DNA from 3 places in the Streptomyces sp. NPDC059371 genome. Region 2 is predicted to be linked to each of the others. Evidence: riboswitches for the same ligand, from Rfam matches in the RefSeq annotation. Region 2 holds a riboswitch; each other region holds the start of a gene.
What was found. Region 2 has a riboswitch for cyclic di-AMP ahead of ACFXGX_RS20620 (peptidoglycan DD-metalloendopeptidase family protein). Riboswitches for the same ligand answer to the same signal wherever they lie in the genome.
Positions count from the first base shown of each region.

Region 1: it holds a riboswitch for cyclic di-AMP, as region 2 does, so the genes downstream of both, ACFXGX_RS04600 (M23 family metallopeptidase) here and ACFXGX_RS20620 (peptidoglycan DD-metalloendopeptidase family protein) in region 2, are expected to answer to the same signal.
Region 3: it holds a riboswitch for cyclic di-AMP, as region 2 does, so the genes downstream of both, ACFXGX_RS37935 (NlpC/P60 family protein) here and ACFXGX_RS20620 (peptidoglycan DD-metalloendopeptidase family protein) in region 2, are expected to answer to the same signal.

Region 1 is NZ_JBHYXD010000005.1:19,110-28,582, forward strand. Features, by position in the region: gene ACFXGX_RS04590 (PrsW family intramembrane metalloprotease) at 1-1,209, shown strand, start outside; gene ACFXGX_RS04595 (aldo/keto reductase) at 1,275-2,219, opposite strand; gene ACFXGX_RS04600 (M23 family metallopeptidase) at 2,363-3,397, opposite strand; cyclic di-AMP (ydaO/yuaA leader) riboswitch at 3,409-3,565, opposite strand; gene ACFXGX_RS04605 (PP2C family protein-serine/threonine phosphatase) at 3,781-4,851, opposite strand; tRNA gene ACFXGX_RS04610 (tRNA-Met) at 5,137-5,210, opposite strand; gene ACFXGX_RS04615 (dihydrofolate reductase family protein) at 5,295-6,437, opposite strand; gene ACFXGX_RS04620 (MarR family winged helix-turn-helix transcriptional regulator) at 6,518-7,027, shown strand; gene ribA (GTP cyclohydrolase II) at 7,172-7,825, shown strand; tRNA gene ACFXGX_RS04630 (tRNA-Lys) at 7,884-7,956, opposite strand; gene ACFXGX_RS04635 (amino acid permease) at 8,078-9,473, opposite strand, start outside.
Region 2 is NZ_JBHYXD010000034.1:31,369-40,841, reverse strand. Features, by position in the region: gene ACFXGX_RS20635 (helix-turn-helix domain-containing protein) at 21-659, shown strand; gene ACFXGX_RS20630 (DUF6126 family protein) at 686-802, shown strand; gene ACFXGX_RS20625 (tyrosine-protein phosphatase) at 831-1,628, opposite strand; cyclic di-AMP (ydaO/yuaA leader) riboswitch at 2,284-2,439, shown strand; gene ACFXGX_RS20620 (peptidoglycan DD-metalloendopeptidase family protein) at 2,444-3,346, shown strand; gene ACFXGX_RS20615 (SGNH/GDSL hydrolase family protein) at 3,618-4,403, shown strand; gene ACFXGX_RS20610 (TetR/AcrR family transcriptional regulator) at 5,124-5,744, opposite strand; gene ACFXGX_RS20605 (Glu/Leu/Phe/Val dehydrogenase dimerization domain-containing protein) at 5,948-7,129, opposite strand; gene ACFXGX_RS20600 (5-guanidino-2-oxopentanoate decarboxylase) at 7,126-8,811, opposite strand; gene ACFXGX_RS20595 (MBL fold metallo-hydrolase) at 9,200-9,473, shown strand, end outside.
Region 3 is NZ_JBHYXD010000117.1:12,211-21,683, forward strand. Features, by position in the region: gene ACFXGX_RS37920 (esterase/lipase family protein) at 5-868, shown strand; gene ACFXGX_RS37925 (M23 family metallopeptidase) at 1,154-2,938, shown strand; gene pcrA (DNA helicase PcrA) at 3,056-5,542, opposite strand; cyclic di-AMP (ydaO/yuaA leader) riboswitch at 5,886-6,055, shown strand; gene ACFXGX_RS37935 (NlpC/P60 family protein) at 6,063-7,232, shown strand; gene ACFXGX_RS37940 (tellurite resistance/C4-dicarboxylate transporter family protein) at 7,367-8,347, shown strand; gene ACFXGX_RS37945 (hypothetical protein) at 8,457-8,810, opposite strand; gene ACFXGX_RS37950 (NlpC/P60 family protein) at 9,254-9,473, shown strand, end outside.

The sequences.
Region 1 (9,473 bases), on a different contig from region 2:
CTCGCCCTCGTCCGCGAACAGACCGGGACCGAGGGCTTCCTGGTCGGTCTCGGACTGGCCGTGTTCCCCGTGCCGCTGCTCATAGCCGCCTTCCGGTGGCTGGACCGGGTCGAACCGGGCCCCTGGCGCAACCTGTTCTTCTCCTTCGCCTGGGGCGCCTGCGCGGCCGCGCTCATAGCGATCGTCGCCAACAGCTTCGCCACCCGCTGGATCGCCATGACGACCGCGGATCCCTCGGGCGCCGACACACTCGGCGCGACCGTCATAGCGCCGGTCGTCGAGGAGTCGGCGAAGGCGGCGGCCGTCCTGCTCGTGTTCCTCTTCCGCAGACGGGACTTCACCGGGATCGTCGACGGTGTCGTCATCGCCGGGGTCACCGCAACCGGCTTCGCGTTCACCGAGAACATCCTCTATCTCGGCACCGCGTTCGGCACCGACCAGCTCAGCGGGGAGAGCGGGATCGCCTCCGTCACCGCGGCGACGTTCTTCGTCCGGGTGGTGATGTCGCCCTTCGCGCATCCCCTGTTCACCGTGCTGACGGGCATCGGCTTCGGCGTCGCGGCACTGTCCGCCGAACGCCAGCACGCGCGCCGGGTGCTGCTCCCCCTGACCGGTCTGCTGCTCGCGATGGGCATGCACGCGATCTGGAACGGCTCCTCGGGCTTCGGCCGGTTCGGGTTCTTCGGGGTGTACGCGGCGTTCATGGTGCCCGCGTTCGGGCTGCTGACCTGGCTCGTCGTCTGGACGCGGCAACGCGAGCTGCGGACCGTCCGCGCCGAACTGCCCGTGTACACCGCCGCGGGCTGGCTGGGCGCGGCCGAGCCGTGGGCGCTCGGCTCGATGCGGGCGCGGCAGCTCGCGCGCGAGTACGCCGGGCACCACTTCGGGAAGGGCGCGGCCCGCTCGGTGGCGGAGTACGAGGCGTACGCGACCTCGCTGGCGTTCCTGCGCCACCGGGGGCGCCGGGGCCGTGCGGGCGCCGACTTCGTCGTACGGGAGCGTGAGTTGCTGGAGGAGCTGTGGCGCCGCCGGGAGATCGCCCGTCCGGCTCTCGCCTACGCGGCCCGCGCCACGGCCCCGCTGCCCGTGCCGTCGCCCTGGCCGCCCCAGGGGTACGGGTACGTGACCCCGCCCGCGCGGCCGTACGGGTGGCCGGTCCAGGCGTCCGCGCCGGCCCCGTATCCCGCGTACAACCCGTACAGCTCGTAGCGCGGGACGGTCACGGCGCGGTGCGCCGGCGGGCATCACCGTGCACCGCGCCGACGGTCCGGCTGTTACGCCGACGCCTGCGAAAGGCGCGTCAGTTCGTCGTCCGTCAGCACCAGGTCCGCGACGCCGAGCAGGGCCGGGAGCTGCTCCACCGTGCGGGCGGAGGCGATCGGCGCGGCGACCGTCGGCTGTGCGGCCAGCCAGGCGAGGGCGACCGTCGGGACGGCGACGTCGTGGGCTGCCGCGATCTCGTCGAGGGCGGCGAGGACCCGTGGCCCGCGTTCCGTGGTGAGGTGCTTGGCCGCGCCGGCCGCCCTCGGAGAGTCGACCGTGGCGCCGGGGCGGTACTTGCCGGTGAGGAATCCGGCGGCGAGCGCGAAGTACGGGACGGCCGCCAGACCGGCCCGGGACGCGACCTCCAGCAGGGCGCCCTCGTAGGTGTCGCGCGAGACGAGGTTGTAGTGGGGCTGGAGCGCGACGTACCGGGCGAGGCCCTCGCGGTCGGAGAACTCCAGGGACTCCCGCAGCCGCTCCGGGGAGATGTTGGAGGCGGCGATGTGCCGCACCTTGCCGGCCCGCACCAGCTCGTCGAGGGCGCCGATGATCTCCTCGACCGGCACCTCCGGCTTGTCGAAGTGCGTGTAGTAGAGGTCGATGTGGTCGGTGCCCAGGCGGCGCAGTGACGCGTCGGCCGCGGCCTTGATGTTGGCACCGGACAGGCCGGGGTACGCGGGGTGCTGGCTGACCTTGGTGGCGACCACGATGTCCGCGCGGTTGCCGCGGCTCTTCAGCCACTTGCCGATGACGGTCTCGGACTCGCCGCCCTCGTTGCCCTCGACCCAGGCCGAGTAGGAGTCGGCCGTGTCGAGGAAGTTGCCGCCGGCGGCGGCGTAGGCGTCGAGCACGGCGAAGGACCGGGTCTCGTCGGCCGTCCAGCCGAAGACGTTGCCCCCGAGGGAGAGCGGGAAGACCTCGAGGTCGGACGAACCGAGTTTGCGAAGAGAAGTCATGTACGGCCTCAACGCCCCTACCGGATGGATGTATTCCACAATCATCGGGCGCGGTGGGCGCGGTGCGCGCCGCCGTCCGCGCCCGGACGACCGACAGCCCTGACGTCGGGGGGGTTGACGTCAGGGCTGCCGGAGATCGGAGATCAGGGGTTGATGCCCTTGCTCTGGAGCCATGCCATCGGGTCGATGCCGGTGGCGGCGCCGCCGGGGTGCACTTCGAGGTGCAGGTGCGGCCCGGTGACGTTGCCCGTGGCGCCCACGCGTCCGATGACATCGCCCGTGGCGACCTTCTGGCCGACGGTGACGCTGATCGACGACTGGTGGCAGAACCAGAGCTCCGTACCGTCGTCGAGGGTGAGGATCGTGCGGTAGCCGTACGCGCCGGCCCAGCCGGCCTCGGTGATGGTGCCGCTGTGGATCGCCTTGATCAGCGTGCCGGTGGGCGCCGCGAAGTCGAGTCCGGTGTGGTAGCCGGAGGACCACATGGAGCCGGCCTCACCGAAGCGCGAGGTCAGCGTGTACGACGAGGTCGGCAGCGAGTAGCTCTTGGCGAGCTCGGCGAGACGCTCGGCCTCGGCCTTCTGCTTGGCCGCCTCCTCCGCCTTCTTCTTCGCGGCGGTTTCCTTGGCCTGGGCCTCGTCCTGCTGCTTGGCGGCGGCCTGGACGGCCTTCTGCGCGGCGGCGGTCTGGACGGCCTTCTGCGTGGCGGTGTCGGCCTGGTTCTGCTGCGACTGGGCCTGCGCCATGATGCGGTCGCGCAGCGCCTCACCGGCGTCGCTGCTGCCCTGGGCCGTGTCGGCGCTGGTCAGACCGGCGGTGGTGAGCGGGGTCGTGGAGCCCTTGGGGGTGCTGGATCCGCCGTCCGATATCAGGGCCTTGGCCGACTCGGTGACCGACGACAGGTCGGGCAGTGAGATCGAGACGGGCGCCTTGCCCGGAGCGGCGCTGGCGATGCCACCACCACCGACGGCGGCTATGACACCGACGCCGAGAACCGTGGAGCTGCGGGCGAGTCCTCCGCCGCGCTGCTTGCCCGTGCGGTGCCGGCCGCGGACGGGAGCGAGGGAATCCGCGGTGGGGTTCCACTCCTCCCAGGGGCCCTCGTCCTTGCCATAGCCGAAGGTGTGGGCTTCGTTCGGCGTGAACGAGGTTGGCTGAGCGGGCCGGTTGGACGCCACCTGGGCGCACTCCTTTCCTTCCTTGCCGCCTACCGGGTTAGCTGACGGGTTCGGAGCAGGAAGGTCTCCTACGCGCGTACGGCCACCGTGCTTCCACGGCGGAATACGCTCGATTCACCCCACGAGTTGGTTCCCCGGTTCCCTTACGGGATTCGGCGCGTGCGCACGGAGCCGTCTCTTGTGACGGTTGTGACGACCGCGCTGCGTTATCGAACGTTAATAGACCCAGGCACCGAATTCCAAGCTGTTCTGACTGATCATTAACGCCTCTTGGCCAGGACTTTGGGGTCACGGACGATGAAAAACGGGCGAGTTGACCACGTGGCGCTTGCACGGATTTCCCTGACGGTAAGTCAGTCGTTATGCGGAGGGGCACGGTCCGATCACTGCTCGTGACGCCGGACGGCGAGCAGCGCCATGTCGTCCGTCAGCGGGCCGCCCGTGTGCTCGCGGACCGCCTCGAAGAGAGCGGTCAGCAACGCCTCGGGGCCGGGAAAGACCCGCCCGGCCAGCCAGGCGGCCGGATCGAAGAACTCCCCCCGCGCGTCGCGGGCCTCGGACAGTCCGTCGGTGTGCAGGAGCAGCGTCGCCCCGCGCGGAAATCCCTCCCGCAGCGTCGGGGCGGGCAGGCTTCCCAGTTCACTCATCCCGAGCGGCAGCGCGAATGACTCGGCGGTGAGGGTGACGAGCGTGCCGTCGGGATGCAGCAGCAGGGGCGGCGGATGGCCGCGGTTGACGACGCGTACGACCTCCTCGCCCCGCGGGACCTCGGCGAGGACGGCGGTCGTGAACCCCTCGACCGCGTCGATGCTGTCGCGCCGGGTGCCGGCGCGCGTCAGCGCCCGGTCCAGGCGCTCCGCGACACCCCCCAGGGTCGCCTCCCGCTCTGCCGCCTCCCCGAACGCCCCGACCACCGTCGCGACGGCGGCCACCGCGGTCATCCCCTTCCCCCGTACGTCCCCGACGACCAGCCGCACGCCGTACGGGGAGTCCTGCACCGCGTACAGGTCCCCGCCGATGAACGCGTCCTCCTGGGCCGCCTCGTACCGGGCCGCGACCTCGAGCCCGGCGATCCGCGCCTCGGGCTCGGGCAGCACGGCGCGCTGCGCGAACTCGGCGATCTCCCGGACGGAGGCGAGCCGTTCGTCGCCGCGCCGGACCACGGTGTTGATGAGGACGGCGAGGACGGCGGCCGTCGCCACGGTGACCACCTCGGTGACCGCGTCGACCTGAAGGACGATGTCGAGCACACAGTGCGTCACGAGGACCGCGCCCACGGCGAGGACACCGGCGAGAACGGTTCCGCGCAGCGAGTAGAGGGGCGCGGCGACCAGGGGCGCGGCCGCGAACAGGGGGGCCGCGGTGAATTCCGACGGGGTGAGGTAGTCGTAGACGATCCCGGCGGCGACGAGCAGCACGGGCAGGGCCCGGACGAAGGCGCGTGCCCTCACGATCCGGCGCGGGTCCGCTGCCGCCGGACCGGGCGACGGGACACTCCCGGACCCTCGGACACCGCGGGACGGCCGGCCGGCCCGGTCGTGAAACTGTCCGGTCCGCCGCTCACCTCCTGGCTGCCCCACCCGTCCAGAAGAACCGGCGCGGAGGCGGCGGGCAACCCCTGTGGCCCGACCGGGGGAGAAAGGCGCCGCCCGCCGGAACGGAACCGGCCGGAGAAAGACGGCGGGACAAACACCAAGGGCCGGAACTCATGAATCCGAGTTCCGGCCCTTGGCCTTCAGTAGCGGGGACAGGATTTGAACCTGCGACCTCTGGGTTATGAGCCCAGCGAGCTACCGAGCTGCTCCACCCCGCGTCGTTGAAATCAGTGTACGCCATCCGCGGGACCCGAAGCACACCCGTTCAAACCCGCCCCTCCAGCGGCGCGGGCACCCGCTCCCTACCGGGCCGCCAGATGCCGGTTGGGGGCCTCGGCGCGGTCCGCGTACTCGGGGAGGACGACGACCTCGGCGCCCGCGGCGGCGAGGAGCCCGTTCCCGTCGGCGTCCGTGACGAAGGTGTCGGGCTCGCGCCAGGCGGTGACGACCCGCCGTACACCGGCGTCGAGGATGAGCCGGGCGCACGGCGCGGGCCGGGAGGCACGGTGGGCGCACGGTTCCAGGCTGCTGTAGACGGTGGCGGCGGCCAGCCGGGGATCGGCCGGGTCGATCTTGGCGAGGGCGGCCTCCTCGGCGTGCACGACGGGGTCGCCGCCCTCACGGGAGTGGCCCCGGGCCAGCTCGGTCCCGTCGGCGGCGACCACCACGGCGCCCACGCTGAACGCGGTCTTCGAGGGCGGGCACAGCTCCGCCAGCTCGCAGGCGAGCTCCAGCCACCGCCGGTCGGCGGCGGAGGCGAGCGAGCCGGTGCCGGGCGCGGTGGGGACGTACCGGATGAGTACGACGTCGCCGACGGGCCGGGTCTCCACCAGCCGCATCCGGCCCGGGGGGTACGCCCCGGTCCCGAACAGCCGCGGCGCGTCCGGCTGCCCGACGAAGAGGGGGGCGACGGCGAGCTGCAGTTCGTCGGCGAGCTGCTCGCGCACGAGCTGGGTGTGGACCTTGCCGCCTCCTTCGACCATGAGGCGGCGCACCCCCCGTACGTCGTGAAGGTGTTCCAGCAGCACCCGCCAGTCGAGTCGGGGGCCGGTCGGGACGACGTCGACGCCGACGAGGCCGTCGAGCGCGGCGGCCGCGCGCGGCGCGCCCTCGTCCGTCGTGTAGACGACCTTCTCGCCGCCCGTGTGCCAGAACCGCGCGCGCGGGTCGAGCTCGCCGGAACCGCTGACGGTGACCTTCAGCGGATACTCGGGACGGCCGCCGGCGACCCGGGCCGCACGCCGTTCGGCGGAATTGACCAGGAGCCGCGGGTTGTCCGTGCGCAGCGTGCCCGCACCCACCAGGATCGCGTCGCTGGACGCCCGCACCTCGTCGACCCGGTCGAAGTCGGCCGGGCCCGAGAGCAGCAGCCGCTCGGGGCCGGTGTCGTCCAGGAAGCCGTCGAGGGAGACGGCGGCGGACAGCAGGACGTAGGGACGGGGCATCGGGACGCATCCTCCGGTCGCACGCGCACAGGAATCCGAGCGCAGTGGTTCAAGTTTTAAACAATACCTAGACTGGTCTCATGACGACCCGCTGGCTCTCCGCCGCCGAACAGCGCGCCTGGCGCTCGTACATCTCCGCGACCTCCCTCCTGGCGGACGCCATCGACCGCCGGCTGCAGGCGGAGGCGGGGATGCCCCACCTTTACTACTCCATCCTGTCCCGGCTGTCCGAGGCTCCGGACCGGCGGCTGCGGATGACCGACCTCGCCGAGGCCCTGAAGATCACCCGCAGCCGGCTGACGTACGCGGTGGCGCGGCTGGAGAAGGACGGCACGGTACGCCGTGAGGGCTGCCCCACCGACAAGCGCGGGCACATGGCCGTCCTCACCGACGAGGGCATGACCCTTCTGGAGCGGGTGGCGCCCGCGCACGTCGAGACGGTCCGGACGGCGGTCTTCGACCATCTGACCCCGGAGCAGGTGGGGCAGCTCGAGGAGATCTGCGGAACCATCACCCGGGCCATCCAGAGCGGAGATCCCGGGGCTCCCGGGGAGGATCTGCCGTGGCGGCGGCGTTCCTGCTCCTCGTAGAACGCCCGAGGGGTGCGCGTAGAAGACCCGAGGGGTGCGTGAACCCCGTTGCTTGAAGTTTTAAGCAGATGTAGGGTCTCGTTCCGGGGCTGTGCTTCAAATCTGAAGCACAGCCCGTACGAACCCGCCGGACGGAGAGACACCATGCGCGACCACCCCACCGCCACCGTGCGCACCCGCGTCCGCGTACCCCTGCGCTTCGGCGACGGCTACTCCGTCGACGCCGAACTCGTGACCTTCCACGGCCTCGACGACGGCAAGGAACACCTGGCCGTCGTCCTCGGCGAGCCCGGCGCGAACCCGCTGGTACGGCTGCACTCCGAATGCCTGACCGGCGACGTGTTCGGCTCGGCCCGCTGCGACTGCGGACCCCAGTTGCGCGAGGCGGTGGAGCAGATCGCGGACCGCGGCGGCGTCCTGCTGTACCTGCGTCAGGAAGGCCGCGGCATCGGCCTCTACAACAAGCTCGACGCGTACGCCCTCCAGGACCAGGGACTCGACACCTACGCCGCCAACGCGGCCCTCGGCCTGCCCGAGGACGACCGCGACTACACGGCGGCCGCCCAGATGCTCCGGGCCCTCGGCATCGACTCCCTGGACCTGCTGTCCAACAACCCGGACAAGGCCGAACAGCTCCGCGAACTCGGCATCACGGTCTCCCACCGCGTCCCGACGGGCGTCTTCACCACCGCCCACAACGTCCGCTACCTGCGCGCCAAGGTCCTCCAGACCCAGCACACGCTGCCGCTGCCGGAACTCACGGAGCACGCGGGGCTCTCCGGCCTCTCGGCGGGCTGACACCCCGACAACGAAACAGGCCCCCGGCTCGGACACCTCTGAGCCGGGGGCCTTTCCGTAGACCCTGTGGGACTCGAACCCACAACCAATGGATTAAAAGTCCACTGCTCTGCCAATTGAGCTAAGGGTCCCCGCACCGGAAAACACCGACACGGCGCACCGGCCCGCGCCGATGCATCCCCGAGCATAGCGGGACGCGGCCGGGACTCCGATCGGGTATCGGTGACCCGGCCACGCCGAAAGCCCACAAGGTCAGGGATCGACCGGTTCGGGTGCACCCTTGCGGGCGGCCTCACGGGCGATCGTGCGCTGATGCCCGGGGTTGAGGAACCAGTGACGGGCCGAGGCCAGCCACCAGGCCGCGGCGAAGCCCAGGACGACGAGCACGGCGACCGGGGCGTAGTTGAACGTCTCCCAGGTGACCGGGGAGACCTGGGGCAGCATGAACAGGACCGTGATGACGGCCACCCAAACAACCGCGACGATCCCGACGGGACGGGACCAGCGGCCCAGATGCCAGGGCCCGCGCTCGAAGGCGTCACCCTTGCGCACCCGCAGCAGCGTCGGGATGACGTACGCGACGTAGAGGCCGATCACCGCGATCGACGTCACGGCCGCGTAGGCCGCGTAGTTGATCAGGTACGGCAGGCCGAGCAGCAGGGCGCCGCCCGCGGCCAGCCAGACCGCCGCCACGGGGGTCCGCGTGCGCGGATGCACCGTGTGCCACACCGAGGAGAACGGCAGCGCACCGTCCCGCGAAAAGGCGTAGATCATACGGCTGTTGGCGGTCACGGACGCCATGCCGCAGAAGAGCTGCGCGCCGATCACGACGAGCAGCAGGAGCTTGCCGGCCGTCGCGCCGAGCGCGTCCAGCAGGATCTGCGCCGGGGGCGCGCCCGTCGCCGAGCCCAGTTCCTTGTCGTAGGACTGGATGGCGAAGGTGAAGCCGAGGAGCAGGACGAATCCGGCGATCCACGAGGTCCAGATGGAGCGCACGATGCCCTTCGGCCCGGCCGTGGAGGCGTCGTGGGTCTCCTCCGTCATGTGGGCGGAGGCGTCGTACCCGGTGAACGTGTACTGGGCCATGAGGAGTCCGACGAGGACGACGTAGACCCCGCTGCCCCAGCCCGTGTTGTTGACGAACTTCGTGAACACGAAGTCCGCCGACTGGTGGTGGTCCGGCGCGAAGGTCAGCGCGCCGACGATGACGGCGACGCCGACGACGTGCCACCACACGCTGATGCTGTTGAGCAGGGCGACGATCCCCACGCCGAAGGTGTTGAGGAGACCGTGCAGGATCAGGATCGCGGTGAACAGGAGGATCGTGCGGCCCGGCGTCACCCCGAAGTCGAACTGGAGGTTCAGGTAGGCGCCGAGGAACAGCGCCGCGCCGAAGTCGATGCCGGCGGTCACCGCGACCTGGCCGAGGACGTTGAACCAGCCCGTGAACCACGCCCAGGCGGCCCTGCTGCGTTCCGGGGCGAGCCGGTGGGCCCAGAAGTACAGCCCGGCGGACGTCGGATAGGCCGAACAGATCTCGGCCATCGCGAGCCCGACGAACAGCGTCATCAGTCCGACCGCGACCCAGCCCCAGATGATGACGGCGGGACCGCCGGTGTTCATCCCGAACTGATACAGCGTCAGGCAG
Region 2 (9,473 bases):
TTGTTTGGCTCAATGGTTCCATGAGCACTGCCGATCCAGGGACGGCCGAAGAGCCGTCCGCCGAGCTGCACGCCGTGGCGCCCCGGCTCCGCGCCCTGCGCCGCGGCGCGTCTCTCACGCTGGAGGCCGCCGCCCGCGCCGCCGGACTCTCGCCCGCCCATCTGTCCCGGCTGGAGACCGGGCAGCGCCAGCCCTCGCTGCCGATGCTGCTCACGCTGGCCCGTGTCTACAGTACGACGGTTTCCGAACTGCTCGGCGAGACGGTCCCCGACCGTGACGCGGTCGTACGGGCCGCCGAAATGGAGCCGGCCCCGGCGGGCGGCTGGACCTACTGGCAGGCGGGCTCCGCGGGCCGCGGCATGCAGGCCCTGCGTGTGCACGTCCCCTACGGTTCCCAGGGCGACATCGTGCGCGTCCACCCGGGCGAGGAGTGGCTGTACGTCCTCAAGGGGCGGCTCAGTCTGCGCCTCGGGGACACCGCGCACATCCTCGCGCCGGGAGACAGCGCCCACTTCGACTCGCTGACCCCGCACCGCATCGCCGCCGCCGAGCGCGACGGAGCCGATCTCCTCTTCGTACACACCCTGCTGCAGAGCCCCGTCGCCGCGCTGTGCCTCGGCCCGGCGACGGGCCACCCCACCCCGGGAGAGACGTCATGACCGAACCCACGGAACGCCGCCGGTCCATGGAGGACAAGTTCCCTCGCGCCCTGTGGGTGCGGCTGATCATCTACGTCGCCGTCGGCCACCTGTTCGCGGCCTTCATCTACCTGCTCTTCACGCTGGGCGCGCAGAACCAGTAGCGCCCGGGTCGGGGAGCGTGGCTTCGGCTCAGTCCAGGAGCCGCGCGCGAAGGCGCTCCCGGAGCTCCGGCGTGAGCCCCAGCCCCTGTTCCAGGTAGGCCTCGACGCTGCCCCAGTTCTCCTCGATCGTCTCGAAGGCGGCTGTCAGGTACTCGGCGCGCGCGTCGAACAGCGGGCTGAGCAGTTCCATGACCTCGGGGGAGTAGGTGCCGGCCGAGGAGCCGCTGCGGTGGACCTTGTAGCGGCGGTGGGCGGCGTTCGACTCCAGGTAGTCGGTCACGATCGCCTCGCGCTCGACGCCGAGGGCGAGCAGGGTGACCGCGATGGACAGCCCGGCGCGGTCCTTGCCCGCCGCGCAGTGCATCAGCGCGGGCACGCTGTCGTCGGCCAGGGCGTGCAGCACCTGCGCGTGCTCGGCCGTGCGTTCCCTGATGATCGTGCGGTAGGAGTTGATCATCCGGTTGGCGCCCTTGCCGTCGCCGAGGAGCCCGCGAAGCTGGTCGATGTCGCCGTCGCGGACCATCTTCCAGAACTCGCTGCCGTCCGCCGGGTCGCTCAGCGGGAGGTTCACGTTCCGCACGCCCGGCAGTTCGACGTCCGGGCCCTCCAGCTTCTGGTCCGCGGCGTTGCGGAAGTCGAAGATCGTGTGGAGACCCAGGGAGGCGAGGAACGCGGCGTCCTCCTCCGTGGCGTGCGCGAGGTGGCCGCTGCGGAACAGATGCCCGTAGCGCACTCGCCGGCCGTCCGCGGTGGGCAGTCCGCCCACGTCGCGGAAGTTCCGCACTCCGCCGAGCTCGGGCTCGGTCGACGGGACCTGCTGCGTCACGGGGGCTCCTCCCATTCGGCCGTCGGCGTCGCCGGGCTGGACTCGGCGCCGCTCGTCGGCAGTTGTACCGGCTTGCGCTGTCGACGATACGACATAGGTTCCTCGGGCAATGAGTTGTCCACAGGCGGCCTTCTCGCGTACGGAAAGCCCTGGAAGCGGTGCTCCACAGCTCACTGGATCGAATGCCCGTTCGATAAATGTGCGAGGCCGACCGTCGGGCTGGTCGCACCCTTCTCGTCGCGTGAGGCCTGCAGGGCAATTGCTATGAAATGCGGCATTGCGAGTGTGCCGTTTTGCGTGCCGCCTCATACAGAGATCCGGATGTGCCGGATATCCGCCTGCGTCGCATCTGACCTTTCTGTCCGAATAGGCACCTTCGTTACAACTGGCCCTGGAATAGGGCACCCTGGGGCGAGTCGCGTGAGGAGCGTCATATTCGTGACGATGCGTTGCCGTCCTCATTTCTCAACCCGCCAGGATTCACGGGCGGGTTGAGAGGTCCGGAAGATCGTCACTCCACGGAGGGTGACGACGATTTCCGCATGGATCAAGAAAGGCGAGCGCACAGAAACCGCCCATAGTTGTCGACGCGCTCTCATCTCGCTTACGTTCTGCCTCAATCCGGACGGACGCCCAATCCTGCCGCCGCCCGGAATCCGCACACTCACCCGTACACGGCAGGAGCGGGGGACCCACAGGTTCCGTGCCTGGTCCGGTCTCCGGAACAGGCTAGGGGTACAGCCGCGCAGCAGCGGCCGGGCATCTCCAGCCCGCACCCGACAGCTCACCCCGCAGGCGCCGGAGAGGAATTCGTCATGCCCGCGAAGGGTAAGCACCGCCGTCCCAAGTCCCTGCGTTTCACCCGCTCGATAGCCGTGGCCGGAACCGGTGGCGCCGCACTCGCGCTGCCCCTGATGGGAGCGTCGGGCGCCCAGGCCGCGACCCCCGCCACCGCCGTCGCGCACCATGTCGAGAAGGCCGCGACCGCCGCCCCCGCCGAGAAGTCCGCCAAGACCGCCGCGGTCAAGACGTACGCGGTGAAGCGCGGTGACTACCTCTCGAAGATCGCCGACGAGCAGAACGTCGGCGGCGGCTGGAAGAAGATCTACGCGGACAACCGCTCCGCGATCGGCAGCGACCCGTCGCTGATCCACCCCGGTCTGAAGCTGTCGCTCGGCAAGAAGGCCGCCTCCGCCGCCCACTCGGCGACGCAGTCGGCCACTCGGACGACCACCTCGGCGAAGCCCGCCCAGGCGACCCCGGCCGACGACACGACCGCGTCCGACACGGCCTCCACCAACAGCTCCTCCGGCTACACCCTGCCGGTCGACAGCAGCAGCGTCGGCACCGGTTACAAGGTGGCGGGCAGCATGTGGTCCAGCGGCTACCACACGGGCGTGGACTTCGTGGTCCCGACCGGCACCACGCTCAAGTCCATCGCGGCGGGCACCGTCGTCTCCGCGGGCTGGGGCGGCGCCTACGGCAACCAGGTCGTCATCCAGCACGCCGACGGCAAGTACTCCCAGTACGCCCACATGTCGTCGCTGTCCGTCTCGGCGGGGCAGACCGTGACCGAGGGGCAGCAGATCGGCCTCTCCGGCGCGACCGGCAACGTGACCGGACCGCACCTGCACTTCGAGATCCGCACCACGCCGGACTACGGCTCCGACATCGACCCGGTCGCGTACCTGCGCTCGCACGGTGTCGCCGTGGGCTGACGCCCCTTTTCCTCCTGCTCCTGACGGCAGGAAGATCTCCGAAGGCCGGACCCCATGATCCCCTGGGTCCGGCCTTCGGTGTTCCCGTGGCGCGGCCCCGAGTCGATCGCTGCCTCAACATCCTTGACGCGGGCCTTATTCCAGAGTTGACCAATGCTTGGCGAGTGGCTTATCTCACCGTCCGTCAACCCTTCCCTACGGTCGCGTAGCTCACATCAATAGGTGAATCATGCTTGATGTGGCAGACGATTCGAAGAGTGACAAGAGATCAGTGATCGGGTCGTACGTGGCGGTGGGGGACAGCTTCACCGAGGGCGTCGGCGACCCCGGGCCCGACGGAGCTTTCGTCGGCTGGGCCGACCGGTTCGCGGTACTTCTCGCGGACCGCAGGCCCGAGGGCGATTTCGACTACACCAATCTCGCCGTGCGCGGCAAACTGCTCGACCAGATCGTCGAGTCCCAGCTCCAGAGGGCGAAGGAACTCGGCCCGGACCTGGTCTCGTTCTGCGCCGGCGGCAACGACATCATCCGCCCCGGCACCGACCCCGACGAGGTCGCGGAGCGCTTCGAGCGCGCGATCGCCGACCTCACCTCCGCCGTCGGCACCGTCATGGTGACGACCGGCTTCGACACCCGTGACGTTCCCGTGCTCAAGCATCTGCGCGGCAAGATCGCCACCTACAACGGACATGTGCGGGCCATCGCGGACCGCTACGGCTGTCCCGTCCTCGACCTCTGGTCCCTGAAGACGGTCCAGGACCGCCGGGCCTGGGACGGCGACCGGCTGCACCTCTCGCCCGAGGGGCACACCCGGGTGGCGCTCCGTGCCGGACAGGTACTCGGCCTCGAGGTCCCGGCCGACCCGGACCAGCCCTGGCCGCCCCTGCCGCCGCGCGGCACGCTGGAGGTGCGCCGCGACAACATCCAGTGGGCGCGCGAGTATCTGGTCCCGTGGATCGGACGGCGACTGCGCGGGGAGTCCTCGGGCGATCACGTCTCGGCCAAGGGGGCCCTGTCCCCGGACGACATCAAGCTGCGCATCGAGTCGGTGGCCTGAGCCGCTACCGGCCCTGCCGACGGTCCCGGTTGGGCGGGCGTCACCGACTCTGGCGGCGGGACCGGCTTTGGCCGGCGAGCCCGGCTTGGCCGACGGGACCGGCACGGTCGGCGAGCCCGGCTGCGGTGGCGGTCCCGGCTTGACCGGGCCGGACCGCCTTGGCCGGTGGACCAGTTCGGCCGGCGGACCAGCACGGCCTGCAGGATTCCTCAGCCGGCGGGACCGGCTCGGTCGGCGGGGCCGGGCCGACCGGCCGACTGGCACCTCGTCCGGGACCGGTCCGACCGGCCGGGACCGAGTGCCCGTAGCGCGGCCGCACCCGCCCAGGGCGTTCAGGAGCGCCACTCGCTTCCGGCGGCTCCGGGACGATCGCCGTCGCCACGGTCCGAACAGTGGAGTCGGGTGAGGCGCGATACGCGGGAGGAGCCGGGCCGGGGTCGGGGCCGTGATCCGAGGTCGGGTTGGGGGCCGGGTCGGGGTAGTGACCCGAGGCCAGGTCGGGATCCGGGGCGGAGTAGTGACCCGAGGCCGGGTTGGGATCCGGGTCGGGCTCGTGACCCGAGGTCGGGCCGGGATCCGGGGCGGGTTCGTGACCCGAGGTCGGGTCGAGGTCGGGACCCGAGGCCAGGTCGGGGTCCGAGTTCGGGTCGGGGGCCGGGGCCAGATTGCGATCCGAGGCCGTTCGACGCACCCCGCCTCTGCCTCGCCCCCGCGCGAGGGTCAGCGCACCGCTGCCATCAACGCCGCGCGTTCCAGGCCCAGTTCGCGGGCGAGGGCCTCGTCGGCCCATTCCTGGGTGCGTGCCCGCGACACCGCTCCGGAGTACGCGGTCATCTGGACCGCCAAGCCGTCCAGCAGCGCCGTGAGTCTGAGGACCGCGCTCGCGGGGTCCGGGCAGCGGAACTCGCCGGCGGCCACACCCTCCGCGATCACCTCGGTCATGGCGGCCTTCCACTGCCGGTCGAGGCCGCGGGTGACCTCACACAGCGCGGGCTCCCGCAGGGCGACCGCCCAGCCCTCGATCCACAGCCGCCAGCCCTTGGCCTGTCCGGTCGGGGCGTACCAGCGCACGGCGGCACGAAGGCGGCGCAGCGCTGTCGTGCGACGGCCGAGCAGCTTGCGCAGATGGGCGAGGTCGTCCTCGGCGGCGTGGGTGAACGCGGCGGCGACCAGCTTCTCCTTCGTCGAGAAGTGGTACAGCACCAGCGCGTTGCTCACGCCGAGAACCGAGGCCACGTCGGCGATCCGTACCGCCGCGACGCCCCGCGCCTCGATCTGCTCGACGGCGGCCCGCAGCAACTCCTCACGCCGCTCCGCCACACTCAACCGGACTCTCGCCACGCGGCAACCCTACACAGCCCATTCGCCGGAAGCCCTGCGGGAGCGGCGGCGTCCCGGAGCGGCTCCCGCGGACTCCGGCCGGCCCCGCCCGCCGTCGGTCGGCGAACTGGTGGTCCGCCTTGATGCGGCCCTCCTCGTGGGCACGGGTCACGATCCTCGTGAGTACGCGTCAAGCGCGCGTGCGGCTGGTCGTGACCGGGTCCTCAGCGGTACCAGCCGAACCGCTCCGCGATGACCGGGAGCCGGTCGGTGACGATGGCGTGGGCGGCGGCCCGCGGGGTCGTGCCGTCGGCCTCCGCGCGCGCGAGCGTCCGGTCGATCAGGGCGCGCATGGAAAGCCGGGTGTGGGCGAACGCCTCGTCCGCGTCGGCGCCGATGTCGCCGAACAGGGTCCACCACCACCACGCGTTCGTGCCGGAGTTGACCACGACGTCCGGCAGGACGGTGATCCCGCGTGCGGCGAGCAGTTGCTCCGCGTCCGCGAGAACGGGCATGTTGGCCGCCTCGACGATCCAACGGGCCTTGATCTCCCGCTGGTTCGCCGTGTCGATCGCGTACGAGACCGCGGCGGGCACCAGCACCTCGGCATCGGCGGACAGCCAGGCGTCACCGGGGAGTTCGCGGTCGGCCGGGCGCAGCACCGCGCGGTCGACCGTCCCGTACAAGTCCCGCGCCGCGAGCAATGCCTCGACGTCGAGGCCGTCCGGGTTCGCGATGGTTCCCTTGACGTCGGCGACGGCCACGACCTTGAGTCCCGCGCGCGCGAGGAAGCGCGCGGTGGCCCCGCCCATGGTGCCGAGTCCCTGCACGGCGACACGCGTTCCCGCGTACGGGGTGCCGGCCCGGTCCAGCGCGGCGAGCGCCGACTCGGCGACCCCGCAGCCGCCGACCAGTTCGTCGAGGCCGATGCCGTCCACCTCGACCGCGAAGGCGTCCGCGAGGCGCCGCCGGGCCGCCACCTCGTCGTCGAGCAGCGGGTACACGGCCTGGATGGACGAGACGAGGCCCGCCTCCCCGGCGGCCCGGTCGACCAGGTCCTGGCTGAGCCCGAGATCCTCGCCGGTGGTCCAGAAGCTCTCGATGTAGGGCCGCATGGCGCGCAGGTAGCGCACCAGCAGTCCGTACGCCGCCGGGTCCTGGGGATCGCAGTCGATCCCGCCCTTGGCGCCGCCCAGCGGGATGTACCGGCCCTCGGGGTTGTAGTGCAGCGCCTCTTTCATGGTCATGCCGCGGGCGAGCCCGGTGACCTCCTCCAGCGTGCAGCCGGGCCGCATCCGCAGACCGCCGCTGGAGACGCCCCGCACGAGCCGGTCGACGACGAGGAACCCCGGACGGCCGGTGACATGGTCCGTCCAGGTGAGCGTCATCAGGGGGGCGGCGGTCATCGGGTCTCCTCGGGGACGGCGATCAGGGTGGGGCCGGGGGTGCGCAGCGCCTCGGCGAGCGCGGCGCCCAGCTCGTCCGGGGTGTACGCGTGCGTGCCCTGTCCTCCGTAGGCGCGGGCCAGGACGGGCAGGTCGACCGGAGCGAGGTCGACGGCCGTGGGCGTGTCGCCCCGGGCGGCCATCTCGTCGCGGATCTCCCCGTAGCCGCCGTTGTCGAAGACCACGACGGGCAGCGGGAGGCGGAGCTGTGCCGCGGTCGCCAGTTCCTGCACGGTGAACTGGAGGCCGCCGTCCCCGCTGAGCGCCACGACCTCGCGGCCGGGGCACGCGGCCTTGGCTCCGATCGCCGCGGGCAGAGCGTAGCCGAGGGTGCCGTAGCCGGTCGGGTGAAGATAGCGGCCCGCGGGGCCGAGCGGGAGGTGGGGGAGTGCTCCGTAGTAGCAGCACTGGGCGCTGTCCGAGGTGATCACGGCGTCTTCGGGGAGGACGGAACGGATCGCCCGCAGGTACGGGATCCAGCGGGCGTCGCGCCCGGCGGTCTCGGCGTTCCGCGCGGCCCGCAGTGCCGCCGCCCGCCGGACGGGGTCCTCGTCGGGCACACGCGCGTGCGGGTGTCCGCCACGGGGTCCCTCGACGGCGCCGGGCACGCGCGCGTGCCGGTGCGTACCGCCTGGTTCCCGCGTACCGCCTGGTTCCCCGAGAGCGGCGAGCAGCGCCGTCAGGGACGGCAGCGCGTCGCCCACGACCGCGACGTCCGCGGCCGGACCCGCGTACATCTGGTCCGGGTCGATGTCCACGCGGATCAGCGTGCCGTTCAGGGCGGGCGGCGCGGACCAGAAGTCGGACTCGGCGAGCTCGGTGCCCACGGCGAGTACGGCGTCGCGCTCCGCGAGCCAGTCCCGGACCGCGGGGCTGTGCAGCGACACGCCGACGGCCAGCGGATGGGTCTCCGCGACGATGCCCTTGCCGTTGGCCGTGGTGAGGACGGGAGCGCCGAGCCTCTCGGCGAGGGCCAGGCCAGGGGCGGCCGCGCCGCGCGCTCCGCCGCCGAGCACGAGCGCCGGACGGCGTGCCTCGCGCAGCGCCTCGGCGGCCCGCTCCACGGAGAGGGGCGCCGGAGCGAGGGGAAGGACGGGAGGGGCGATGCGCGCGGGAGCCGCTTCCTCGGCGGCCTCCAGCAGATCGAGCGGGATCTCGATGTGCGCGGGGCGCGGCCGGCCGGTGCGGAACAGGGTGAAGGCGCGTGCCACCGCCGCGTCGATCTCGGCGACCGAGGACACGCGGTGGCTGAACGCGGCCACGCCCCGCAGGGCCTCCGTCTGGCTGCGCGTCTCGTGCAGCAGGCCGGTCGCGAGCCGGGGGTGACGCAGGGGCATCCCGGGGGAGACGACGAGCAGCGGCACGCTGTCGGAATAGGCCTGGCCGACGGCGGCCGCCGCGTTCAGCAGGGCGGGTCCGGTCGTGGTGATCACGACGCCGGGACGCCCGGTCACGCGCGCGTAGCCGTCGGCGGCGTATCCGGCGCCCTGTTCGTGACGCGTCAGAACGTGCCGGACGCCGTAAGCGGACAGGTGGCGGTAGATCTCCAGGTTGTGCGTACCGGGAATGCCGAAGGCGCGGGTCACGCCGTGTCCGGACAGGGCGCGGACGAGGGCCTCGCCGCCGGTGAGCATCTCGCCCATCACACGCTCCGCGCGACGGCGACGGCGACGGCACACCCGGCGGCGTACGAGGCGCCCTCGGCCCTGGCCGGTTCGGCGGGGAGGTCGGACACGGTGTCTCCAGACGTGGACGGGCCGGTGCGGCTCCCGGGCCACCGGGGCGCGTGGTCTCTACTGAATCATGAGTCAGTATCGGAAGGCGTGCCGGGTCGTGTCAACGCGCGGTACCGGCGTCGCCACGGGCACGACGGCGCCCAGAACGCTTCACCGGGGCGGAAGAAGCGGGGGTGCGGCGGGGTTGGCACCTACGGAACCAGGGCCACGGACTTCGCGTTGTGACCGGGTGACCCGGCGCTGTCAGAGGCGACGGCCATAATGAAAGTCTGACCGACTCCATCTGGAGGTATCCGTGACCGGTTTCCGTACCCTGAGCTCCGGGCTTCGCGCGCTGCGGCCCGCCGCCTTCGGCGCGGATCCGGCTGGTGCGCGCATGCGGCGCATCCGCAACTCGCCGAACTTCGCGGACGGAGTGTTCCAGAACCCGGAGACCGCCCGTACCCGCCCCGACGGCTCCATGGTGGAGTTCGCGAAGGTCTACTTCCGCAGCGAGGAGCGCGCCCACCGTTCCCCGGCCGGGACCGTGCCCGTGCACGCGACGACACTCGCCGACCTGGCCAGGCCCG
Region 3 (9,473 bases), on a different contig from region 2:
GGCCATGAAGGTGACCGAGGCTGCGTCGCCCTTTCTCCCCCTGTGCCAGCGCCTGTTTCCGACGAAGCTGGCCGGGCTCTCGGTGGCCCTGCTGAAGGCCACGGCGCTGGAACTCGCGATCCTCGCCGGGCACCTCCTCCTCTATCCCTCCGGCATCACGCAGGAACGCCGCACCGGACACCCGCTTCCCTCGCCCGACGTGGCCGCCACGCTGCCCACCGAGGCCAAGCCCCCGGTCGTCCTGCTGCACGGCTTCATCGACAACCGCTCCGTCTTCGTCCTGCTGCGCCGCAATCTCGCCCAGCACGGCAGGCAGCACATCGAGTCCCTGAACTACTCGCCGCTGACGTGCGACATCCGTACGGCGGCGGAACTGCTGGGCCGGCACATCGAGGAGATCTGCGAGCGCACGGGCCATGACCAGGTGGACATCGTCGGGCACAGCCTCGGCGGGCTGATCGCGCGCTACTACGTGCAGTGCCTCGGCGGCGACACCCACGTCCGCACCCTCGTCACGCTCGGCACCCCGCACTCGGGCACCCGGGTCGCGCCGCTGATGAACGCGCACCCGATCGTCCGGCAGATGCGCCCGGGTTCCCCCGTGATCGAGGAACTGACCGGCCCCGCCCCGGGCTGCCGTACGCAGTTCGTCAGCTTCTGGAGCGATCTCGACCATCTGATGGACCCGCTGGAGACGGCCTGTGTCGAACACCCCGACCTGCTCGCCCAGAACGTCCGCGTGAGCGGTGTCGGCCATCTCGCGCTGCCCGTGCATCCGGCCGTCGCGACCGGCATCCGGCAGGCACTCGACATCGAGGTGTCCGGACCCCGCGCCGTGGCCCGCATCAGCGGCCTCACGGTGGCGTGACGGGCGGCCACACGGTGGCGCGGGGCGGCACAGAAAGGATCCGAGGCGGCACGGAAGCGGTCCGGGACGGCACGGAAGGGATCCGAGGCTGCACCGAAGCGGTCCGGGACGGCACGGAAGGGATCCGAGGCTGCACCGAAGGATCCGAGGCTGCACGAAGCGGTCCGAGGGCGGCCGTCGGGAGGGCTGACGGCCGCCCGACGGCGCTTCCGTGGACAGAAATTCTCGAACGCTTATCGAACGCCAGGCCAAGGCCTCGCCCGCCCTCCCCCGAAACACGGCCGAATGCCCGTTTCCTGCGAAGGGGAAACCTGCCGAAGATTGTCGCGCCCGCATACCGACGGGTACAGTCGCCGCACTGCTCTGCCAGCCCCTGTTGTCGAGGCGAAAGAGAAGTTGGTGAACGACCGTCACCCGTCGGGGATCGCGACTCCCCCGGCCCCGGCTTCCGACGCCGCATCGGCGTCCTACGCGCCCTACGGCGCGCAAGAAGCCCAGTACGGCGGCGACTTCACCGCGTACGGCGACCACTCCGCCACGGCCTTCGACTCGGGCGCGACGACCATGGGCACCTACGCCGGCTCGGACTTCGCCGGCGACCCGCTCTTCGGCACCATGCCGGGCGGGGCCGGCACCGGCTCGTACGACGCCACCCAGTGGAACGCGGGAGTCCAGCAGCCGATGGGCTACGACCCGTACGCGGCGCAGCACACCGCCTACGGCACCGGCGCCCACAACACGACGGCCTGGACGAACGGCTACCAGCAGCTCACCGACATCCCCGCGCAGCATCCCGGCCCCGACGCCTCGGGCCAGTGGGACGCGAACGCCTGGGTCCAGCCCGAGCAGCCGCTCGACGGCACCCAGCAGTGGACCGTGCCGACGCAGGAGACGGGCGCGTACGACGCCACGCAGTGGAACAGCGCCGGCGGCCAGGGCACCTACCAGGCCTACGAGCACCCGCAGACCGAGACGTACGAGCACTCGGGGACGGAGCCGTACGACCGGCCGGGGCCGGAGTCCGCCTCGTACGACCATGAGCTGACGCGGGTCGACATGACGTACGAGGGGGCGTCCGACGCGACGGACGCGGTGCCCTTCGACCAGCAGGCGACCGCGACCTTCGACCAGGCGGTCCACGGGCACCTCGATACCGGCGGGAACGAGGCCGGGTTCGACACGTCTGAGGACTTCGCGGAAACGGACGGCCCCGACGAGGGCTACGACGACCACGACCCGTACGACGAGGGTCGCGAGCGGCCGCTGCTGGAGGACCAGGAGGAGATCACCCCGGTCCGGCATCCCGCGACACGGAGTGGTTCCCGTGCCCGTCGCCGCAGCCCCGCGAAACGTTCCGCTCTGCTGACCGTCGCGGTGCCCTCGGCCTGCGTCATGGGGGTCGCGGGGATCGCCGCCGCCTCCGTGGGCGGTGTCGGCGGCCTCGGCGGGAACGACTCGAAGGACACCACTGCCAGCGCTCCCGACGCGACCTCGGTGAAGCCGTCGGCCGCCAACGTCAAGCTGGACACCCAGCTCCAGAGTCTGTCCGCGGGTGCGGACGACTTCGCCGACCGGGCGAGCCGCACGCAGGAACGTATCGACCTCAAGGCACAGCAGGCGACGGAGAAGAAGAAGGCGGCGGAGCAGGCGGCCCGCAAGGAGCGGCTGCGTCCGAAGTTCGCCCTTCCCGTGGCGCAGCAGGGCCTCAGCGCCTACTTCGGCCAGGCCGGCGTCAACTGGATGTCCGTGCACACGGGCATCGACTTCCCCGTCTCCTACGGGACGCCGGTGATGTCCGCGACCGACGGGACCGTCCGGACGCAGTGGAACAGCGCGTACGGCAACATGATGATCGTGACCGCGATGGACGGCACGGAGACGTGGTACTGCCATCTCTCCACGTACCAGGTCGCCTCCGGCACCACCGTCAAGGCCGGTGACCAGATCGCCTTCTCCGGGAACTCCGGCAACTCGACCGGCCCGCACCTGCACTTCGAGGTCCGCCCGGCCGGCGGTTCGGCGATCGACCCGCTGCCGTGGCTGCGCAGCCACGGTCTGGACCCCACGTAAGAAGCCGGATCCCGGTCAGGGACCCGGACGCCGTGTGACCCCGGGCGGGAACCCGGCGCCCGCGGCCCCGGCCGTCCGTCTCCGGACGGCCGAGGGTCCTGTGAACGGTCTCGCGGACTACAGCTTCTCCACCGGCGCGTACCGCAGCAGCAGTCGCTTCGGCTTGGGCTCTCCGAAGTCGACCGTCGCCTCCGCGTTCGCGCCCGTCCCCTTCACCCCGACGACGGTGCCGAGGCCGAACTGGTCGTGCGTGACGCGGTCCCCGACGGCCAGCGAGACCACCGGCTTCTCGGTGGCACCGCGGCGGGTGGCGAACCCGGAGGCACCCGAGGCCGCGGACCGCGAACGGGAGGACGAGAGGGAGGCGGCGACACCGGAGACGGGACCGGCGGGCCGGGGTGCCGTCGCTCCCGTGCGCTTCCAGTCCAGATGGGTCGCCGGGATCTCCTCCAGGAAGCGGGAGGGCGGGTTGTACGAGGGCTGCCCCCACGCACTGCGCATCGAGGACCGGGTGAGGTAGAGCCGCTCCCGCGCGCGGGTGATGCCGACGTACGCCAGGCGCCGCTCCTCCTCCAGCTCCTTGACCTGTCCGAGCGCGCGCATGTGCGGGAAGACGCCGTCCTCCATGCCGGTCAGGAAGACCACGGGGAACTCGAGGCCCTTGGCGGTGTGCAGGGTCATCAGGGTGATGACGCCGTTGCCGTCCTCCTCGTCCGGGATCTGGTCGGAGTCGGCGACGAGCGCGACCCGCTCCAGGAACGCGGAGAGCCCGGCCGGGGTCTCACCCTCGCCGGCCTCCTGCTCGAACTCCAGGGCGACGGCGGCGAGTTCCTGGAGGTTCTCGATCCGGGTCTCGTCCTGCGGGTCGGTCGAGGCCTGCAACTCGGCGAGATAGCCGGTGCGTTCGAAGACGGCCTGCAGGATGGTGGCCGGGCCCGCGCCGGACTCGACGATCGTACGGAGGTCCTCCATGAGCGTGTTGAACCGCTTGACCGCGTTGGTGGAGCGCGCGGCCATGCCGTAGGCCTCGTCGACGCGGCGCAGCGCCTGCGGGAAGCTGATCTTCTCGCGCTGCGCGAGGGCGTCGATCATCGCCTCGGCGCGGTCACCGATGCCGCGCTTGGGCACGTTCAGGATGCGGCGCATGGGGACCGAGTCCTCGGGGTTGGCCAGCACCCTCAGGTACGCCAGGACGTCCCGGACCTCCTTGCGCTCGTAGAAGCGGACACCGCCGACGACCTTGTACGGCAGGCCGACGCGGATGAAGACCTCTTCGAAGACACGGGACTGGGCGTTCGTACGGTAGAAGACCGCGACGTCGCCGGCCCTCGCCTCGCCCGCGTCGGTGAGACGGTCTATCTCGTCGGCGACGAACTGGGCCTCGTCGTGCTCGGTGTCCGCGACGTAGCCCGTGATGTTCGAGCCGGCGCCGGCGTTGGTCCACAGGTTCTTCGGGCGGCGGGACTCGTTGCGCTCGATGACCGCGTTGGCGGCGGTCAGGATCGTCTGGGTGGAGCGGTAGTTCTGCTCCAGCAGGATCGTCGTCGCGTTCGGGTAGTCCTCCTCGAACTGGAGGATGTTGCGGATGGTCGCGCCGCGGAAGGCGTAGATCGACTGGTCCGCGTCACCCACGACGCACAGTTCGGCGGGCGGCAGGTCGTGCTCGTTGGGCGGTACGTCCACGGGGTGCTCGGAGGTCCCCACGAGTTCCCGGACGAGGGCGTACTGCGCGTGGTTGGTGTCCTGGTACTCGTCGACCAGGACGTGCCGGAAGCGGCGGCGGTAGTGCTCGGCGACGTCCGGGAAGGCGCGCAGCAGGTTGACCGTGGTCATGATCAGGTCGTCGAAGTCGAGCGCGTTGGCCTCGCGCAGCCGCGACTGGTACATCGCGTACGCCTGGGCGAGGGTCTTCTCGAAGCCGTCGGTGGCCTGGGCGGCGAAGTCCTCCTCGTCGATCAGCTCGTTCTTCAGGTTCGAGATCTTGGCGCTGAACGACTTCGGCGGGAACCGCTTGGGGTCGAGGTCGAGATCACGGCAGACGAGGGCCATCAGACGCTTGGAGTCGGCGGCGTCGTAGATCGAGAACGACGAGGTGAAACCGAGCTGCTTGCTCTCACGGCGCAGGATGCGGACGCAGGCGCTGTGGAAGGTCATCACCCACATCGCGTTGGCGCGCGGGCCCACGAGCGCCTCGACGCGCTCCTTCATCTCGCCCGCGGCCTTATTGGTGAAGGTGATCGCGAGGATCTGGCCGGGGTGGACCTGGCGCTCGCCGAGCAGGTGCGCGATCCGGTGGGTGAGCACGCGGGTCTTGCCCGAGCCGGCGCCGGCCACGATGAGCAGCGGCGAGCCGGAGTGGACCACGGCCGCGCGCTGGTTCTCGTTCAGTCCGTCCAGCAGGGCCGCGGGGTCCACGGCGGGCCGGGGCGCGCCGTCCCGGTAGTACGAGTCCCGGCTCGGCGGCAGGTCGAACTTCCCGCCGAACAGATCGTCCGGAACCGGCTCCGGTACGTGATCGTCCTCGGGCGGCGGCGGGTGTTCGTCCTCGTGGGCCGCGGAGGGCTTGAGGTTCGCCAGGAAGCTGTCGTCAAAGAGGCTGCTCATCGCTCTCCGAGTCTAGGCCGCCCCACTGACAGCCCGCCGCCACCCCGAGAACTCGGCCCGAAGTCGTGACGAGGCGACCGGCGGACACCAGGGGTGACCGCTTTCCCCGCCGACACCTCACCTTTCCCCGCCGACACCGCACCCCGTAACAGCACGCGACATTCACGTCACCCGGCGTGAGACCGGGTCGGCCGATGGGTGCGCGGGCCGCTCCCGGCGGCGCGTGCGGCAATGGTCACGAAAATGTATCGGACGTATCGGGCATCAACCTTCACACGGGCCACACCGGTTGGCTAGCGTGCTCGAAGGCCGCTCGACCGCATCCGGCGAACACCGCCGGGCCGGGCGGCCTCCGCCGAATCCGGTGCGCCGCGAGGCCCCGGAGCCGGGGACCCACCGACTTTGGGGTGAATCGGTCCAACCGCCTCGTGGGGCACGGACCGTAGGGCAGCCTTCCGGAACCTCCCGCCCGAACCCGACAGCTAACTCGGCAGGCGGATGACGGAAGGAGTCGCCTCTCTTGGCGTCACACCGCAAGGCGCGTCCCACCGGTGCGCGCATCGCAGGCATACGGACCCCCGCCCTCGCCACGGCGGCCCTCACCTCCGTGGCCCTGCTCTCCCAGACCGCCAACGCCGCGCCCTCGGCCGAGCCCCGGCCCAGCATCGAAGCGGTCTCGAAGAAGGTCGACGACCTCTACCACCAGGCCGAGACCGCCACCGACAAGTACAACGCGAACCGGGAGAAGACCGCCAAGCAGCGCGAGCGCGTCGACACCCTGCTCGACGACGTCGCGCAGCGCACCGAGAAGCTCAACAGCGCGCGCGAGGAGCTGGGATCGTTCGCCGCGGCGCAGTACCGCACCGGGGCCGCCGCACCCAGCACCGCGACCCTGCTGCTCGCGGACAACCCGCAGGACTACTTCGACCAGACCCAGCTCATGAGCCGTCTGACGAACCGCCAGAAGGCGGCCGTCGACGACTACGTCACGGAGCAGGCCGCCACCACCGAGAAGCGGACGGAGGCCACCGAGAGCCTGGAGTCGCTGACCGCCTCGCAGAAGGAGCTCAAGACGTCCAAGGCCGCGGTGCAGCGGAAGCTCACCGAGGCCCGCGACCTGCTCTCGAAGCTGAACGCCGAGGAAAAGGCGCGGCTGGCGGCGATCGAGAAGAAGAAGCGGGATCAGGCCGCGGCCAAGGCGGCGGAGCTGGCGAAGCAGCAGGCCGCCGCCGAGAAGGCCGCGCGGGCGCAGCCGTCGTCGGACAGCACGGATGCCCCGGCCGCCGGCTCGACGACCGGGTCGTCGACGGGATCGACGGCCACGGGCTCCTCGTCGAAGGCGGCCGAGGCGCTCGCGTTCGCCCGCGCGCAGGTCGGCAAACCGTACGTCTGGGGCGCCACCGGCCCGGACTCCTACGACTGCTCGGGCCTGACCCAGGCCGCCTGGAAGGCCGCCGGCGTCAGCCTCCCGCGCGTCACCTACGACCAGGTGAACGCCGGCACGACGGTCTCCCTCGCCGACGCCCGGCCCGGCGACCTGGTCTTCTTCTACGACGACATCAGCCACGTCGGCGTCTACATCGGCGACGGCATGATGATCCACGCGCCGAAGCCGGGAGCGTACGTCCGCGAGGAGTCGATCTACTACGACGGCACCTCGGCGATCCACAGCGTGGTGCGCCCGGCGTAGCCCGGGACCTGGAAGCCCCTCGCGCGGGGGCACGCGTGCGAGCTCTCCCGATCTCCGCGCGCGTGCCCCGCGTTTTCGTCGCCGCCCGCGCGTGGCCCGCCCGCAACCGCTCCGCGGGTCCCTAGCATCGACGCATGCCAGATACACCGGACATGACGGGCACCATTCCGCTCCGCTCCTGGTGGGCGGGGTGGGCGCCCGCCGCCGGGGCCGCCGTCATGTCCACCGGCATCCTCTCGATCGGGCTGCACCTGACCGGCTACGAGGTCCTGTCCCGGATCGCGCTGTTCCTCGCGTCGCTCGCCTGGGTCGGGCTCGCCTCGGACTTCCTCGCCCGGCTGGTGGGCGACCGGGCGCAATGGGCGCGACGCGCCGGCACTCCCGCCGGGCTCGACGCGGTCGCGGCGACCACCGTGCTCGGCACCCGGTTCTCCACACTGGGGTGGCGGACGCTCGCCGAAATCCTGCTCGCGCTGTCGGCCGTGCTCTGGCCCGTCCTGCTGCTGACCGTCCTGCGGCACTGGCGGCGCCGTATGGCGGGAGAGGTGTTCCTCGTCTGCGTGGCCACGCAGGGGCTCTCGGTCCTCGGCTCGACGATCGCCGGCGAGGTGGGCTCGGACTGGCTCGCGCATGCCGCGATGACGCTGTTCTGGGCGGGGATCGCGCTCTACGTCCTCTCGCTCGCGAACTTCGACCCGTGGGAGGTGCGGAAGGGCGCCGGGGACCACTGGATCGCGGCCGGCGCGCTGGGCATCTCGGCGCTGGCCGGAGCGGGACTCGTCGTGGCGCACGACGTGAATCCGTATCTGTGGAACAACGACGACCAGGGCGTCCTGCGCGCCACGACCGGCGCGCTGCTCGTGCTGGACCTCGCCTGCTACTTCCTGCTGGCCGTCGCGGAGGTGGTGTGGCCGCGCCCGCGGTACGACGTACGGCGCTGGTCGTCCGTCTTCCCGATGGGGATGTCGGCGGTGGCGACCCTCGCGGTCTCGGCCGCCCTCGACGTCTTCTGGCTCAAGGGGACCGGACAGGTGCTGCTGTGGATCGCGGTGGCGGCGTGGCTCCTGGCGGTCGCGGGCACCGCTCTCGCCTTCAGATCCGGAGTACGGCGATGACGCGGCCGCCAGGTCCGCGCGTCACGGGAGCGAGGCCGCCGGTCAGGTCCGCCGTTGCCGGGGTGATTCGCCGGTCAGGTCAGCAGCCGTAGGGGGATGTGCGCGCCGGTCAGGTCCACAGGACGGCGATGAAGATGTTCGTGACGGTCAGCAGTCCGACCAGGCCGAAGAGGCGCTTGTCCACCGTCTCGTCGTCCCGCTTCACATAGACGAGCCCGAGGATCACGATCAGCAGGGCCAGCTTCACACCGATCTTGACGGTGTTGACCGTGCCGCCGTCGGCCTGGTTGAGCCCGACCAGGGCGACTCCCGTCACCAGCATGGTCAGCGCGCCGTGCAGCATCGCCGGGACGAAGCGGGCGGTGCCCCTGCCCATCGCCTTCATCTGTGTGAGGAAGCCGCCGAGGAGCGCGGCGATGCCGATGATGTGCAGGCCGACGAAGAGATGGATGAGTACGCCCATGGGACCGGAGCCTAATCGCACCCCCTGACGCCCCCGCCGACCGGACCCCTCCCGACCGGGCCGCCCCTTCCTCCACTCTCTCTCCACCGGACCGTCGCGTGTCACCCATAGCACCAACACCGTACGAACTGTCCGGGATTCGCCGATTCGGTCATGACCCTGCGTGAAGCCGATGCCGTACAGACAGGATCTTGGCCACATTTGGTCGCCCGTCGATCCAATCGCGATAGTTCCGTACATAGCGTTACCAACGGCGCACTCTCAGGTTTAGCGTCCTCCACCAGGTGACCGGCTCCCCACCACCGTCCGGGCCAGGGACGGCAGTCGGACACCACCGCCGAGAAGGTCCGGCGGCGGCCCGCTCCCCCTGTGTGCGCCGCCGCCGGACATGTCACCGCTTGACCGCACCTCAGGGGCGGTCGCACGGAAGGATGTGGGCCCTCGTGGCAGCGCACCGCAAGGCCAGACAGCGCTCGGTCGGCGGAAACACGGCCCGCACAGCAGTCACCATCGCCCTCGCGGGCGCGGCGACGGCCACCGGCTTCGACGGGATCGGACACGCCGACCCCCAGCTCTCCCCGGCACAGGTGAAGGCCAGGGTCGACAAGCTGTACGAGGAGGCGGAGGCCGCCACCCAGAAGTACGACGGCGCCAAGGAGAAGG